DNA from 2 places in the Marinomonas sp. S3726 genome. Region 2 is predicted to be linked to the other one. Evidence: predicted binding sites of a transcription regulator. Region 2 holds the regulator's gene; the other holds the start of a gene.
What was found. The regulator PhoB, encoded in region 2, activates phosphate uptake and scavenging genes when phosphate is short. The targets are predictions, from matches to a motif close to TGTCATANNNNTGTCANA.
Positions count from the first base shown of each region.

Region 1 (8,299 bases), on a different contig from region 2:
ACAGATCCGTGGTCATCACAGTGGTCTCCATGCTGGTGGTGCAAGCGCCCATCAACAATATAATCTGTGTGATCCCCATGCTTTATCGCTTCATGGCCACAATCAGGCCCATGAGTATGGCCACCGCAAGTATTCACTGGGTTACAAGAATCAGCATTGGTACTACTCAGCTCGATAACATGACCATCACAGTGATCCCCATGAGGATGATGGAGCTCGCCATCAACTAGGTAATCAATATGGTTTCCATGTTTAATGGCTGTGTGTCCACAGTTTGGGCCATGAACATGGCCAGTGTGAGAGTGAGTGTTCGAACAAGACATTTTCTAAGCCCCCTGCAATTAATAATCTATTCCCTAAATAGATTAGTTGCTAACTTATAAAACCGCTATATCTATGTTTGATCAATCTCATCATGGAAGAGGTTCTACCTTTAAAAGATAGAATATAAAAGGTGGGCTTAAACTGAGAAATGAAAAGGCATCAATATGTATTTTGCTTTGACCATCTATCATGGCTATTTCAGATAAAAAACGCCCTTCGGTTGAAGGGCGCTCTTTTGCTCTACTACACAGGATTAGGCTTTAATTAAGCGCCAATCACACCGCCATCTTTACGTGTGATAACGATCACAGTAGAGCGGGGTTTGCTGTTACCGCCTTCAGGGAAGTGAGCATCAGGGTGTTGAATACCAACAAACATAGACTTGCTATCTGTGCTGAATTCTAGACCTGTGATTTCACAACCAACTGGGCCTGTCATGAAACGGTGAATTTCACCTGTATCAGGATCAGCGCATAACATTTGGTTGTTACCTTGCCCTAGGAAGTCACCTTTGTTTTTGTAGTTACCGTCTGTTTGAATCCATAGACGGCCACCTTGGTCAAAGCCAATACCATCTGGGCTGTTAAACATGTTGTGAGAACCAATGTTGTGGCTACCTGCATAAGCATCTTGATGCTGATTTGGGTTACCTGCCACTAGATATAGGTCCCAGTTAAACTTGTCAGCTCTGTGATCACCATTTGGTGGTGTCCAACGAACGATCTGACCATAGTGGTTTGCGGCTCTTGGGTTAGGGCCGCCTACTGGTTGACCTTCTTTACCACGGTTTTTGTTGTTAGTTAGTGTGCAATAAACTTGATGACCTTCTGGGTGTACTGCAATCCACTCAGGGCGGTCCATGGTTGTCGCACCAACATGTTTAGCTGCTTTACGTGTATAAATAAGCACTTCAGCTTGATCTGCAAAACCATTTTCTGGTGTTAGGCCATTCTTACCGAAAGTTAGCTCAACCCACTCGCCAGCACCTTTGTCCTGAGTCATTGAGAACTTAGCAACGTAAAGTGTGCCTTCTACTAATAGATTACGGTTAGCATCTGGGTTGTTGGCGTTGTACTTATGCTTAGAAACAAATTTGTAGATGTGCGCACCACGCTCATCATCACCCATGTAAGCGACAACAGTACCATCGTAGTTTACGTGGATTGCAACGTTCTCGTGTTTGAAGCGGCCCATTGCTGTACGCTTAAGCGGTGTTGATTTAGGATCTTTAGGGTCGATCTCAACAATCCAACCAAACTTATGAGGTTCATTTGGGTTTTTACCAAAGTCAAAACGCTCATCTTGTTTGTACCATTGGTAGCGTTTTTCGTTGTTTTTGATGCCGTACATTTTTTGCTCTTCTGTACGAGCCACACTTTCGTCTGCACCAAAGTAACCGTTGAAGTTCTCTTCACAAGTAAGGTAAGTCCCCCAAGGTGTAGACCCGTTTGAGCAGTTGTTCATGGTGCCGAAAACTTGTGTACCACTTGGGTCTTTTTTCGTTTTCATTAGATCATGGCCAGCCGCAGGGCCAGTCAATTTCATCTCTGTTTGAACGTGAATACGACGGTTGAAGTTAGAGTTGTCTAGTACACGCCAGTAGTTGTGTTGGTCACGTTCAACTTCCATAATAGACACACCATGAGCATGTTGAGCTTTTAGTACGTCATCTTTAGATAGACTTTCGCCACCGTTTGCGAATAGGTACTTGTAGTTAGTATATTCGTTATTGATAGCAAGAATTGCGCGGTTTTCGCTTAATGGAAATAAGCTCATGCCGTCAGTGTTGTCACCAAATTGTAGCGCTTGACTGGCTGCATTCGCGTTACCGCTAGGATCAAATTTTGGTGCGTTAGCAAATAATGGATCTCCCCAAGAAACCAAACTCTGCCACTGGTAGCCATCAGGTAAAACAACAGTATCTGCTGTCGATGTACCAATTGCGTCAAAGCCAATTAGTGGTGACTTTGCCATTGTGTGTTTGCCCATGCCAGATGCGACAGCATTACCAACACTAGAAAAAGCAAAGAAGCCACCAAGGCCCGCTGTTGCACTTGCACCAAAGAAGCGGCGACGACTGATTGCAGTATCAACTAGCTTATTGAAAGTTGGTTCTAGTGCTGTTATCTCGTTTTCTTGTATTGTTTGCTCTTGTGATTCTGACAAGGTTAACTCTTTGTTCTGTAATTCTTTGCTCATGGTATACATCAGTACTGCCCTACCTATTTTATTGCTATGAGAAGATTATTAAACGCGTGTTTAGTTTTAAGCCTGAACACAGGGTAGTGAGTCTTTGTTGCAATTAAATGGCAGTTTTAAGGCACTTTTTTGCTGTTTTTATTTCAGTTCAGTTAATCCTAAGAACTAAATATTAGATGAGGTTCAATAAGATGGTTAGAAAAAGTGGGTGACAGTTCACTCACTAATTCGTCATAACAGAAGGAGGGCGGGCTCTCACATACTTGAGTTAAGAGCCAAAGAAGAGAATTAATAAATATCAATAACAGCATTAAAGGCAATGACAATGCGATCTTTTTGTCCGAAATAAGTAAGGGCTGCATGTTTTAGGTAAGAAGGGAAAAAGATAATTTGGCCTTCTTTAGGTTCAAAATCCCACACACCTTGGCCACTTAAATAGGCAGTACCTGCATCTGAGTAGTGCTCAGCATTGACTCTAGGGTCATAAAATCGGTTTACACCATTACGTTCACCTAAGGTGCTTTCACCAGGGTCTAAATAATAAATGCCACACCATGAACAGTTAGGGTGTGAGTGAGCATCGTGGTAACCGCCGTTTTGTGTGACGTGGTACCAAGATTCAATAATATTTGCCTCGACTTCCACTTCTTCTGGCCAAGCTTCTTTATTTACTTCAAAAGCGACTTCAGCTAAAAGTTCTTCAAAAATACGTTTCAGCTCCATAACTTCAGGCGTGTCTGCTTCAAGGAAGTTTAACGGGCTTTCAAACAATTTATGTTTAGCGATGGGAGCAACAAGACTATCAATTTTCTCTTTTTGTTGATCCTTACATTGATAGATAAAGTCTACAAGCTCGTCCTTTAAAAACTCATGATCAGGTTGTTGGGCAATAAATAATGGCGTTGTCCAAGTTTTAATCGCTTCTATTGCAGCTGGCTCTGCAAGTTGAAAAGCGTCATCTAAGTCTAAGGTGTTATGGCTTGTCATAAGTTTCTCGTTCAAACGTTTAATCTGTTAATTTTAAAGCTTGTTGGAGGAGCTGAATACTAAAAATTATGAATGAGTGTTTGAAGCCTGATTTGTAGCAGATAGAGACGCTATTATTAATTTTTGAAATTAAATCTTTAGTTGTAAACCAAGAAAGCCTCCGCACTAGGGCGAAGACTTTCTCGGGGATATAACTTCAATTAAAACTAAGCAAGCTTAGTTTTTGTTACCTGTAAGCGTAACGTCTGAGAAGCTAGAGTAAGCATTGATCATAACGTATAGCTTATCACCAGAGCTTACTGACATGGTGCAAGACTCGTTATTGCCAGACTTGTATGGACGGCAATCCCAGTTGCTAGTTGTTGCTTCGCTGCCATTATTTACATAAAGGTCAGCATCACCATTAAAGTAAGAACCAGAGATAGCAATTGTTGCAGAGCTAGTATTAGCAGGTACAGTGTAAACATAGTTTAACTGGCTACCTGTGCTTGCACTTAGGCCAGAAATGGCTTTGCCATCTTCAAGAACACCTTCTTCTGGCTCAACAACGACACCACAGCTTGAATCAACACCAACTGTTGTGAAAGCGGCTTCAACATCTGTTGTATCAAAACCATAGTCATCTGCTGCTTTCATGACACCACAAGCACCTTCATCATATGTGGTGTTAACACCCCAATATAGTTGGTTAGCCAGTGCAAATGCTTGGAAAGCTGTTTTAGTGTTCCAGCCATTAGTGTTAGCTAGTAGATAGAATGCACGATTATAAACACCAGAACTATAATGTACATTTAGACCATCATAGTAATCATCGGCGTGATCAATCGATTTACCATCACGGCTTGGCGTATCCATATAGCGTAGTGCACCATTTGCTTTAAAGATGTCTGCACCTACCTGCCAATCGTTTGTGCCTTTCATGTAGTACTCAGCGGCTTCACCTGCCATATCAGAGAAAGCTTCGTTAATACCACCACTTTGGTTTGCATATTCAAGGCCTGAGTTTTGCTCTGTGAAGCCGTGTGACACTTCGTGCGCAGAGACATCAAGACTTACGAGAGGGTAGAAAGTTGAATAACCATCACCAAAGGTCATTGCCGAACCATCCCAAAATGCATTTTCATAATTATTGCCGTAATGCACTTTCATTTTTAGTTGGAATGTTAAAGGTGCTGTGCCCATGTAGTCTTGGAACATGTCATAAACAACATTACCAAAATAGTGAGCATCATTTAGTGGAGAGTAAGCGCCGTTAGCCGCTTTCTCGTTGTTATCAGGGCAAGTGAACTCATAAATGCTGCCGCCAGATGTCCTGTTGTTCAGGTCATAAGTTGCAACATTGTCTGTTTCCATACGGCAGTCAGAGTCAACTTGTAGGTGACCATAATCAGTACCATAGTAGTAAACGCCTGTTTTTTCGTTACCACCTATACCTGTCGCATTCTGGCTGGCAACGGCTTCTACTGATTGACCGATGATTTCGTTGCTTTCAGTAGATTGTCCAATGATTTTGTCATTGTGTGACGGTGCAGATTGACCGATTATGCCATGATTTAGTGCGTTCCAAGATTTGTAAACCTTACCAGAATTCGCATCGATGAAGCTAATAGGGCGAGCTGGAGTGTCGCCGCCAGTAAAGATATCTACTTTGTAAACTAGGTGAGCAGTTTGGCTTTCATCAAGCCAAATAATTAAATCAGCGCTGCTTCTTTCTGGTTTAGTTAGACCATCCTTACGTAACGCGATTGCAATGGCTTCTTTTTCACTTAAATCAGCGCTTACTGAAGTCACGTCATTGCCAATGTTAGCAATATAGTTACCTACTACTTCGCTTATTTGGCCAGATGCGTCGCGTTTAGCAGACAAGGAGTGTCCATACACCTCAATTCCGTTGAACTGTTGACGTAAACGTGCTTTTTTAACAGCCTTTACATCATGACTCTTAAAAGAGTTTTTACTATCTAAATTAAGGGCTTGCGGCAAATTAGTTAATGATTGACCAACAATGGACTGGCCAATAATTGACTGATTCTGGTCTGCTTTAAGTTGCACTATGTCAGCGGCTTGCGCAGTTGTCATATACATCAAAGCAGGTACTAAATAAGCTAACTTTTTCAATTTCATTACAATCTCCATTTGCTCTTATTATTTATGGTTTTTGCGATTGTGATTAATCGTTTTGCCATAAGTTTTTTTTGCTTTTTAAGCACTTTGTGTTGCTCATTTATGCTTCCATTCGTGCGTTTTATAGTCAATCTAATGTCAACTTTTACTAATAAGTTCACGTTTCTGACCTTAAAAGTGTCATCAGTTGGCACTAAATGTGAAATGTATGCGTGATTTGTGTATATATCTTTTTAACCGTTGACTTTTAATTTTAAAAAAAACGTTTTGAACAATAAGGTTATTAAATTGAAGTGATTTTTAACTTTGAAATCGGTGTGGATTGTCTGTCTTTTTGTGTAAATGAGCAGCGAATAAGAAAAGAGCGAGATACTTGCAGAAAACTTGATCTAGCTTTGGATATTTGAATTAGCAGAGCTATGGCTCGAATTCTATTGATCTAGGTTAAGAGAGATTTTGAAAAAGCTGATATTTTGCCTGCTCACTAGATCAACCAATCAATAAGGACAGAAATATGAAAAAGATAGTACCTCTGAGTGTCATGTTGGCGTTAGCTTCTCCAATGGTAATGGCTCATGAAGAAGGGGATTTTTTCATGAGAGGCGGATTAGCCTCAGTAATGCCAAATGAATCCAGTGATAACGTTTTAAACACTGGTGAACTAGAGCTTACAAATGATATGCAAGTGGGTTTAACTTTTACCTATATGATGACTGATAATGTGGGTATCGAGTTATTAGCGGCAACCCCTTTTACCCATGATGTTTCTACAAATGGTTTAGGTAAGATTGCAGAAGTGTCTCATTTACCACCGACTCTGATGGGTCAGTACTACTTTGGTGAAGCGGACAGCAAATACCGTCCTTACCTAGGTGCAGGTTTAAACTACACCACTTTCTTTGAAGAGAAAGGTTTCGGAGCGCTAAATAATACAGAAGTAGAACTAGATGATTCATTTGGTTTAGCTGTACAAGCTGGTATTGATGTTGAAGTAAATGAAGACTGGTTTTTTAATGCGTCACTTTGGTATATGGATATAGACACAGAAGTAAAAACAACAGTGGGTACCTTTGATGCCGAGATCGACCCTTATGTGGTTATGATAGGTATGGGTTACACCTTTTAAGTCTTAATTCTAGAAAGAATTAAGCAATTGCGATCAAGGCAAGGAAAGCCTTACTTCGCACCTCTGATAAGAGAGTAAATTAGCACTGGGCTGACTGTCTTTATTCAGCTAGCCCTTTTACTCCTAAACATCCTACTTATATATAGTCGTAACCAAAAAAGACATCAGGGTCTATGGTCGACTTTTTCACTTTCAAGCGGTTTTTTACATCCTCGCTTATTTTAGGACTATCCAGTCGATATAGCCCGCTACCTTTTAATGCTTCCCTAATGTTGATGCTTGTACCTAAAAATTCATAGGTAATATAACGACAGGCAGGGTCTCGACCGTGAGTACTAGAAACACCAGCATTAATGCCATTTAAAAATTGAAATTTGGGTTGATAGGTTGGATAAAGAATAGCCATAGATAGGTTCTTCTTTAATAGGGACTCCATTTCAATAATGTAAATGCGATCTGAAATCAGTGAAACTACGCCAAAGTATTTAAAGGTAAAGCAAGGGCCCTTTTCTTCATCTACTTTATCCATTTTCTCAATGGTCTTACAAAAAATGCGATCGTCTTTAACATAAAAGTGTGCCACAGATTTCGCTATATAGCCTGGGAATCCCATAGAGTGGCAATAAACATTATAGAAACCAAGGTAGCGGGTTAGGTCCTTGTCAGCTTTTGGGTAAGTGATCTCTAAAAGGTTTAATAGGTGTTGTGAGTCAGAGCTAATTGACTGCTTTGGGGCTTGTTTGCTCAATGCGACAAATTGTTGATGGGGTAAATTGATGACATCTGAATCACACTGAAAATAATCGCAAATCTTAATTAAATTTGAATTTGATGGGCGTGATATTCCACTTAGATATTTATTAAATTGCTGTCGGTTAATATCTAGGTCACGGCACACTTTAGAAATAGATGACTTCTGATCACATAGGTAGCGTAAATTGCTAGCTAGTTCACTTTCGACCTTTTCTGCTGTCGCTAGTTTATGCTTTTTTAAGCTATTGGCATCTAACATTGCTCTATTTTTACCTTACTCGCGAAATTGAAGCTCTCTAAATATGGAGAGTAAACTTTCCTTATAACTTAAGCACGTAGCTCCTTAGATAACAATCTGTTAAGCCGATTTAGTTATTGATATCAAAAAGAGAGTAAAGCCTGCCTTAAGACTTTTAGGACCAATTTGGTGAGATTTATATGAAGATATTGATGGCTGGATTTCAGCATGAAACCAATACGTTTTCTCCTATACCTGCGTTATATAGTGACTTTGTAAAAGCAGATCTTTGGCCGAAAATGATTTTTGCCGATGAAATGCTATCTGTATTTGATGGTATGAGCTTGCCAAGCACTGGCTTCATGAGAAGCGCAAAGCAGGCTGGTCACGAACTTTCACCTTTACTTTGGTGTTCGGCTGAGCCAAGTGGTTTGGTTGATGATCAGGCATTTGAAGATATCATGTCACAACTTTGCCAAATGATATTGACTGAATCTGACTTTGATGCCGTTTATCTTGATCTGCATGGCGCTATGGCTACGGCCAAA
Region 1 is NZ_JXYC01000011.1:197,871-206,169, forward strand. It holds gene TW85_RS10330 (hypothetical protein) at 1-323, opposite strand, end outside; gene TW85_RS10335 (PhoX family phosphatase) at 589-2,523, opposite strand; gene TW85_RS10340 (putative 2OG-Fe(II) oxygenase) at 2,812-3,510, opposite strand; gene TW85_RS10345 (M4 family metallopeptidase) at 3,727-5,634, opposite strand; gene TW85_RS10350 (OmpW family outer membrane protein) at 6,149-6,760, shown strand; gene TW85_RS10355 (helix-turn-helix transcriptional regulator) at 6,897-7,772, opposite strand; gene TW85_RS10360 (M81 family metallopeptidase) at 7,952-8,299, shown strand, end outside.
Region 1: the regulator PhoB is predicted to act here: its motif matches at 2,619-2,636, upstream of TW85_RS10335 (PhoX family phosphatase).

Region 2 (8,299 bases):
TGAGTTTTGTCTTAAAGCTGCATAAATACCACAAGAAACACCGATAACCACGGCAATAATAAAAGACCAGATACCGATTTCAGCGGATACAGGTAAGCTCTGTGCAACTAATTCATTGATAGTAAAATCTTTGTAGCGAAAAGATGGACCTAAGTCACCTTGAAGTACACCGCCAAGATAGTAGAAGAACTGGTTGATAACAGGCTCATCAAGATGGTATTTAGCGTTAATGTTAGCTAAAACCTCAGGCGGCAAAGAGCGTTCGCTTGAAAATGGGCTACCTGGTGCCGAATGCATCAGGAAAAAAGAAACTGTGATAAGTATTAATAAAGTTGGGATAGCTTCAAAAATACGTTTAAAAATAAATGTCAGCATAATAATACCTGATTAGCCTCATGGGCCAAGGTTCCATTGACTAATACTAGGAAAACTAGAAGTTAGAAGAAGTAAGAGAGGTAGCAGGCTCACATCATGTGAGCCTGCTACTAACGCGTTAAGACATCAAACGCTTAGTGAGCAATGATGTACATGTCACGTGTATAGATGTTGTCTTCTGGGTTTGGCTGATAACCGCCAACGTAAGGTTTCTTCATACGCTTAGTAACATAGGTGTAGATAGGTGCGACAGCCATATCTTGGTTGATCGCAATTTCTTCAGCCTTGTTATAGTTGCTAGCAGGGTTTTGCATTGTTTTAGCTTCGTTCAACAAACGGTCATATTCAGTGTTTGAGTATTTACCATCGTTGTTACCATGAGTCGAAGTTAACAAATCAAGCATAGTAGATGCTTCATTGTAATCACCGATCCAACCGGCACGAGCAACTTGGAAGTCACCTGCTTTTTTCGTTTCTAGGTAAGTTTTCCACTCTTGGTTTTCAAGCGTTACTTCTACACCCAAAGTCTTCTTCCACATAGAGGCAATCGCAATCGCAATACGTTTGTGGCCATCGTTTGTGTTGTAAAGAAGGTTAAAAGTCAGAGGGTTATTTTTGTCATAACCTGCTGATTGAAGTAGTTTTTTCGCTTCAGCTTCACGCTCTTTTTGAGTCATGGTTGCATAAGCAGGTGTTTCTGGATCAAAACCGTTTACGATAGAAGGTGTGAAAGAGTAAGCAGGTTGCTCACCAACACCTGTTACGTATTTAGTGATTACGTCACGGTTGATCGCGAAAGAAAGCGCTTTACGTACTGCTGGGTTGTTATAAGGTTCAACCTGAGTGTTGAACTGGTAGTAGTAAGTACCTAATTGAGGTGTGATGATCACTTCATTTGGAGATTCTTTCTTCAAACGCTTGAAGTGGTCGCTTGGTAGGTTCCAAGTAATATCAACTTCACCCGCTTCATAACGCTTAAGGTCAGCACTGTCATTTTCTAAAGGTAGGAAAGTAACCTTGTTGATAACGGTTTTGTCATTATTCCAGTATTGATCGTTACGAACCATTTCCATTTTTTCGTTTACGATCCAAGAATCTAGCTTGTAAGCACCGTTACTAACCATATTGCCTGGTTTTACCCACTCATCACCGTATTTCTCGATGGTTTTACGAGGTGCAGGGAAAAGAGTTTGGTGTGATGTCATTTTTACGAAGTATGGAACTGGACGCTCTAGTGTTACTTCAAATGTGTAATCGTCTACAGCTTTAACACCTAGGCTTTTCACATCAGCTTTACTATTAATAATTTTAGATGCATTAACAATAGATGGAATTTCAACATACCAAGCGTAAGCAGAGGCAGTCACTGGGTCAACAGCACGCTGGAAGCCAAATACGAAGTCATGAGCAGTAACTGGCTCACCATTAGACCATTTAGCATCTTTACGTAGGTTGAATGTATAAACAGTGTTGTCTGCATTTGTTGTATAGCTAGTAGCAACACCTGGCGTTAGGTTGCCGTCGCCATCAAGGTTGTATAAACCTTCAAAAAGCTCACGAGTACGGTGAGAGCCTGGTGTTCCTTCTACTTTTTGTGGATCAAGTGTTGCAGGTTCTGCGCCACCACCACGAACAAGTTCTTGAACATCGGCTAGCTTAACGCCAGCAGGAACATCGGCAGCTTGAGTTTGTACTGCTCCGAAGGCTACGCTAAGTAACGCACTAGCGAGTAGAGTTTTTTTCAGGTTCATAAAAGGCCCCTTTAGTTAACTTAAGTTATTTATTATTAATGGTGCAATGTCTCTTAGACACTTAGCTTTTTTTTAGATCAGCAAATGTCTGAGTCTTGGATAGTTAACTAATTGGGTAAATGGCTCAATCGAAATTCCGCATTACGCTATACGCATAATAAAGGTTTAATCTAAAAAACGAATAAATAGGCTCATCTAAATCGGTTTGCAAGCGTGATAATTACAGGGAAGTTAGATAAAAATATGATAATGTCTATTTTCTAGAAAATTGATGGAACAAATTTGTGATATTGCAACCTTTTCAAGTAATAGGGGCTTACCTTAAAGCGTTACCTATTCTACTTTCATCTGGATTAAGGCTATTTATTCTGGTGCCTTTATTGGCGAATATGGGCCTGATGGCTCTCTTATATATGGTCGCTTTTAGCTATTTTGGTGATTTAACCGCTTATTTAATGAGTTGGCTTCCAGATTGGCTTTCGTTCTTAAGCTGGCTTTTTTACCTAGGTTTTAGCTTATTAAGTGCTATTAGTTTGTTTTACGCGTTTTCCATTGGCGTCAATATTATCGCAGCACCTTTCAACGGAATCTTGGCTGAAAAGGTAGAAGCTAGATTGTCGGGAGAGACGGTAGAGTCTGATTTAAATTTCCGTCAAATTTGCCTTTTGATTAGCCAAAGCATAGTGCGAGAATTACAAAAAATACTCTACTTTTTGCCTCGCTTTGTACTTTTGTTTATTCTGTCTATGATACCTGTAGTGAACATTATTACGCCTTTCTTATGGCTCTTGTTTGGCGCTTGGGTACTGGCAATACAATATATGGATTACTCGTTTGATAATAACCGAGTATCTTTTGCTGAAATGCGAGTAGGTTTAAGGCAGAAGCCTGTTTTATGCTGGTCTTTTGGCTTCATAGTAATGCTCCTATTACCTATCCCGTTTGTTAATTTTGTGGTCATCCCGTTAGCTGTGGTGGCCTCTACCATTCTTTGGTTTGATTCATTTAAAGCAAGTTATTCAAAGAGTGATAGCCTTGCACAAGATTTTGGAAATAAATAAATGGCTATAAAAATTCTAGTTGTTGATGATGCTTCTTTTACTCGAGATTTGATTCGTCGCACCTTAAAAAAACATTTCCCATCAGCTCAGTTGGAAGAAGCCGTTAACGGACGAAAAGCTCAACAACTTATGAATAAGGTCAAATTTGACATGATCTTATGTGATTGGGAAATGCCTGAAATGACAGGGCTTGAGTTACTTGATTGGTGCCGCCAGCAAGATAATTATAAAAAGGAAAATGTACCTTTTGTCATGATCACCAGTCGTGGTGATAAAGATCATGTGGTTGAAGCGGTTAAAACGGGCGTGACAGATTACCTAGGTAAACCTTTTTCCAGTGAGCAACTGGTAAATAAGATAGTGTCAGCAGCGAAAAAGCATAATTTAGATGGTGCCTTGATGGCCAAAGGTGCTAGAGGCTCAGGTGCTGAAAAAGAAGTATTGGACAGCTTAACAAAAGCGGCAACAGGCTCTGGCACTAAAGGTATGACAAGCCATACTTCTGGTTCTCTAGATGTGCTACTAGGTGGGAAAAGTCCTAAAGCAGCGACTGTCACTAAACCTAAAATTACGCATCCTAAAGTCACGACCAAAGACGTTAAAGTACCTAGCATGGTACGTTTTGCTGGTAAGCAGTTTAGAACCATGGTTATTCAGTTTAGCTGTACCGAAGCCAGTCTTTTGATTAAGAGTGATGATGTTATTCCAAGCGTATTGGATCAAGCCGTATTAGATTTAGAGTTCAAAGGTAAGGTAAACCGCCTGAATTATTATGTTCAAGGTGTGGCAACCACTGAAAAAAAACCAACCTCATCCTTTTTAACTGTGACATTAGGGTTAATTGATCAGGATGCAGAGAAAGAAAGCTTTATCAAAGCCTTGTTTGAAAGCTTGTAGCAAGGTGTTGAGCTTTAAGGGTTAGGCTGATAGATGACTAGATAAAGAAACAGCTAGCCCAAGTTACTTGGACTAGCTTACAAGATTTATGACGCGTCTTGATCTATGGTTTCCAATTCTGGTGGACTTGATTCTCTTACCCGTGTACGAGGGAAATGGCAGGAAAAAGTACTGCCAAAACCAAGCTGGCTACTAATATCTAACTTACTATCGTGGTGGTGCAAGACATGCTTCACAATAGACAGACCTAAGCCAGTACCAGCTGTATCTGACCCTCTTCCTTTATCTACTCTAAAGAAACGTTCTGTTAAGCGAGGGATAAATCTAGGGTCTATCCCTAAGCCATTATCCTGTACGCAGAAAACACCACCTTCTCTATTTACTTGCCAGCTAATATCTATCTCGCCACCATCAGGTGAGTATTTTAAAGCATTCACAACGAGATTAGAGAAGGCACTATAAAGTTCACTGTAACTGCCGAAAATAGCGCTCTCTTCATCTGCATCCCAGCTTAAAAAATGCTCGCTGGTGGTAAATACCTTCGCTGAATCACAAATTACCTGAATAAGATCACTGACATTATGCCATTGGTCAGAGTCTGCTCTTTGGTTACTTTCTAAACGTGAGAGTAACAGTAAGTCTTCGATCAGTAATTCCATGCGATTAGACTGAGTGTTCATATTCACCACGCCTTTTTGCATTCGCTCAGGCAAAGACTCTTTAAACATATCCAGTGTTTCCAGATAGCCCTTAATCACGGTGAGAGGCGTTTTTAGCTCGTGTGAGGCATTGGCAACAAAGTCTTTACGCATTTGCTCAAGCAAGTGCAGACGCGTGACATCACGAACAAAAATGAGGTGGTCATTTTTTGAATAAAGCGTGGTTTGAAACTCTAGAAAAGCCCCTTCTTTAGCAGGTGATTGGATTACCAAAGGGTCACCAAATCGCTTTTGGCTAAAATAGCGGAAAAACTCAGGGGTACGAACAATATTAGTAAGAGGCTGGCTTCTATCTGTTGGTTTAACTAAGCCAAGTAAATCTCCAGCAGAGGTGTTCCACCATTCTAGTCTGCCAGTGTTATCTGCCATGATAACGCCATCTTGTAATGCAGATGTTGAATCTTCAATTCTTGCTAGTGCTTGCTGCATGCGCTTTTTAGACTTTCTTTGTTTCTTTTGCAGTCGGTTAACTGCGTCAAAAACATCCCCCCAAATTCCAGAGGAATCCGGAGGTAGTGAGCGTCCAGAGCGGCGAATCCAGCTATGAAAGCGATAAAGTTCGTAATATTGCCAAGCTAAAAGTCCTAAAGCATATATAAATAGTAAAGGGAAAGTTTGCTCGCTCATTGTGCCAATAAATAGGCAAGTGAAAAAACCAAGTAAAAGTTTAACTGTGGCGCTTTTCCAAACTGTCTTCATATAGTTTTAAGCCAAACGTTTGCTTGAAAATCGATAACCTGTACCTCTAACGGTTTGAATAAGGTAATCATGGCTATCTCCTATCGCCTTACGTAAGCGACGAATGTGTACATCGACAGTTCTTTCTTCAACGTAAACATTCCCTCCCCAAACCTGATCTAACAGTTGAGCTCTAGAGTAAGCTCTTTCTTGGTGAGTGATTAAAAACTTCAATAAACGATATTCAGTTGGGCCCATTTCTAAAGGCTTAGAGCCAATCGAAACTCTTTGGCTTAGAGGGTCAAGTTTTAGACCATCAACCTCAATCGGTTCATCAACACCCTGAGGGTGAGCACGACGTAGTACCGCCTTAAGGCGAGCAACCAACTCTCGTGGTGAAAAAGGCTTGGTGATGTAGTCGTCAGCACCAGCTTCTAATCCTTGAATCTTATTGTCTTCTTCACTTTTTGCGGTAAGCATGATGACAGGAATTTCAGCTGTTAAAGCGTCTTTTTTAAGACGTCGTGTTAGCTCTATCCCACTGCCACCAGGCATCATCCAATCTACAAGGATCAAATCGGGTCTATGGTCCACGATTATCTCGTAGGCGGTACGGCTATTATCCGCTTCAAGGTATTCATAACCAGCCATCTCAAGAGCAATGGCAATCATTTCTCGAATTGATGATTCATCGTCAATTATTAATACTTTTTTACCGGTCACAGGATATATCCTCTTCTCTGGAACGGTTTAATTAAAACGATCAATTGTGACAGTTTAGTTAAAATGTCACAGATGACTTAATTTAGTGTACAAAAAAGCCTGCGATAAAACCTAAAAATACACATAATCCTATGCGGTTATTATCTAAAAATGATTTAAAACAAGCAGATCGCTCTCTTTTTCTTGCTTGCCAAAACTGTTGAAAAAAGAGACCCGCACAGACAAATAAACTTATAAAAAAGAAAGCGCCTAACTCTCTAATTACGCCTACCCAAACTAATAATGACAGGGTGAGCCCTTGTAACAAGAGAATAATAATAAGGTCATATTGAGCAAACAGTATCGCAGTGGACTTGATACCAACCTTAAGATCATCGTTGCGATCGACCATGGCGTAATAGGTGTCATAAGCGATTGTCCAAAACACATTCGCCATAAATAGCATCCAAAGTTCGATATCAGTTAAAGCACCGCCTTGTGCCACATAGGCCATAGGAATCGCCCAAGAAAAGGCTAAGCCGAGAAACAACTGAGGTAAGTGGGTGACCCGTTTCATGAAAGGATATAATGCCGCAAGCCCTAATCCGACAAAGGATAAAAGAATCGTTTTTAGGTCAGTAAAAAGGACAAGAACAAAGCTGATGAGACAGAGTAAAGCAAAGAAACCAAGGGCTTCTTTCTCACTGACTCTACCAGAAGGCAATGGGCGACCTTTGGTTCGCTCAACAAAACCGTCAACTTTACGGTCGGCATAATCATTAATCACACAACCAGCTGAGCGCATAGAAAATACCCCAGCAATAAAGATAATAAGTAAGTGCCAGTCAGGAAAGCCATCAGCCGCTAGCCACAAAGCCCACAAAGTTGGCCACAAGAGTAAGAGGGTGCCGATAGGCTTATCTAGTCTAGCTAACTCTGCTAAAGCAATGACTTTACTCATTATTCTTCCTTTAAATTTAAGAAGGGTTTGATGGCTGGAAAAAAGACTTCGTTGACCAGTATGCCTTGGCCATATTGATAAAAAACAGAACGTCTAGCCCAAGTTGGTTCGTTTATATGGGAAAACAAATTTGCTGGTAGTTGAGAGACTTCTATCTCTCCTCGTGTAAGGCCTTTATGCTTATAAAGAAAGCCTCCAAGAGGTTTGTTGCCTAACTTGGGCAAGTAACGCCAATGGCCTCTTAATGACCTTGCAGGGATGATAGAGCGCGCATAGATAATCGCCTGACCATCTACATTAAGTATTACCTCACGAATACGAGCAGCTTCACGTGCTTTTAAATTAAGCTTTTTTCTTTCTCTTTGGGTGGTTTGGCCCCAAGTGTCCGAAATAACATCAACTGTCAACTTCCCTAGAGTTTGAATCTTAGCGGTCAAGGATCCTTGCTCGGCTAGCCAAGGGAAGATAAAGGCAGGAATATTTTTGCTGTGAGCATGGCTTAACGATGACCAAACATAATCAAACTGTTTGGTCGCTGTGAAGTTTAATCTTGGGTTGCTGTTTGGCTGATCAATCATCGACATCAAAATAAGGATATTGTCCTAATAGTCTAAAAATTTAACCCGAACTGAAGAAAAGAGTGTTTCCTATTGAGCTCTAAGTGGCTTAGTTGCCATTAATTAAAGACACCATCAACTTAATATTCTCTGAGTTATCTTGTAGGTCTTGATAAAGGCTTTGTAGCTGCTTCTGATCTAGACCTATCATATCTTGACTAGCTTGAGAAATATCTTCTTTATTCAACAGGTTATGACAAACATTTAACATTCTCGCTATGATGGCATTTTCTCCATCATAGGCCAAATTTTTACTATAACGAATGCCATTACAGATGCCTGCTGGTAATTCCCAGTGGCGAAGTAACCAAGCACCAATTTGCTCTCTGCTGAGTTTAAGTAACTGTACTTCAACCAAGTTAGTTGGAAGGTGAGCGTTAATCTCAAGTTGGCGTGACAGGATATTAAAATGAGGCGGTAACACAGCCCCTATAGCGAGCAAACCAAAGTTATGCAGCAAGCCTGCTAGGTATGCATGCCCTAGCCTCGGACGCTTTTTAGCCGGCATAGCTTTGACCATAGCTTCCATCAGTGAAGC
Region 2 is NZ_JXYC01000004.1:142,683-150,981, reverse strand. It holds gene oppB (oligopeptide ABC transporter permease OppB) at 1-375, opposite strand, end outside; gene TW85_RS01855 (ABC transporter substrate-binding protein) at 510-2,126, opposite strand; gene cysZ (sulfate transporter CysZ) at 2,411-3,187, shown strand; gene TW85_RS01845 (response regulator) at 3,188-4,084, shown strand; gene phoR (phosphate regulon sensor histidine kinase PhoR) at 4,171-5,502, opposite strand; gene phoB (phosphate regulon transcriptional regulator PhoB) at 5,509-6,204, opposite strand; gene ubiA (4-hydroxybenzoate octaprenyltransferase) at 6,287-7,144, opposite strand; gene TW85_RS01825 (chorismate lyase) at 7,144-7,728, opposite strand; gene TW85_RS01820 (HDOD domain-containing protein) at 7,811-8,299, opposite strand, start outside.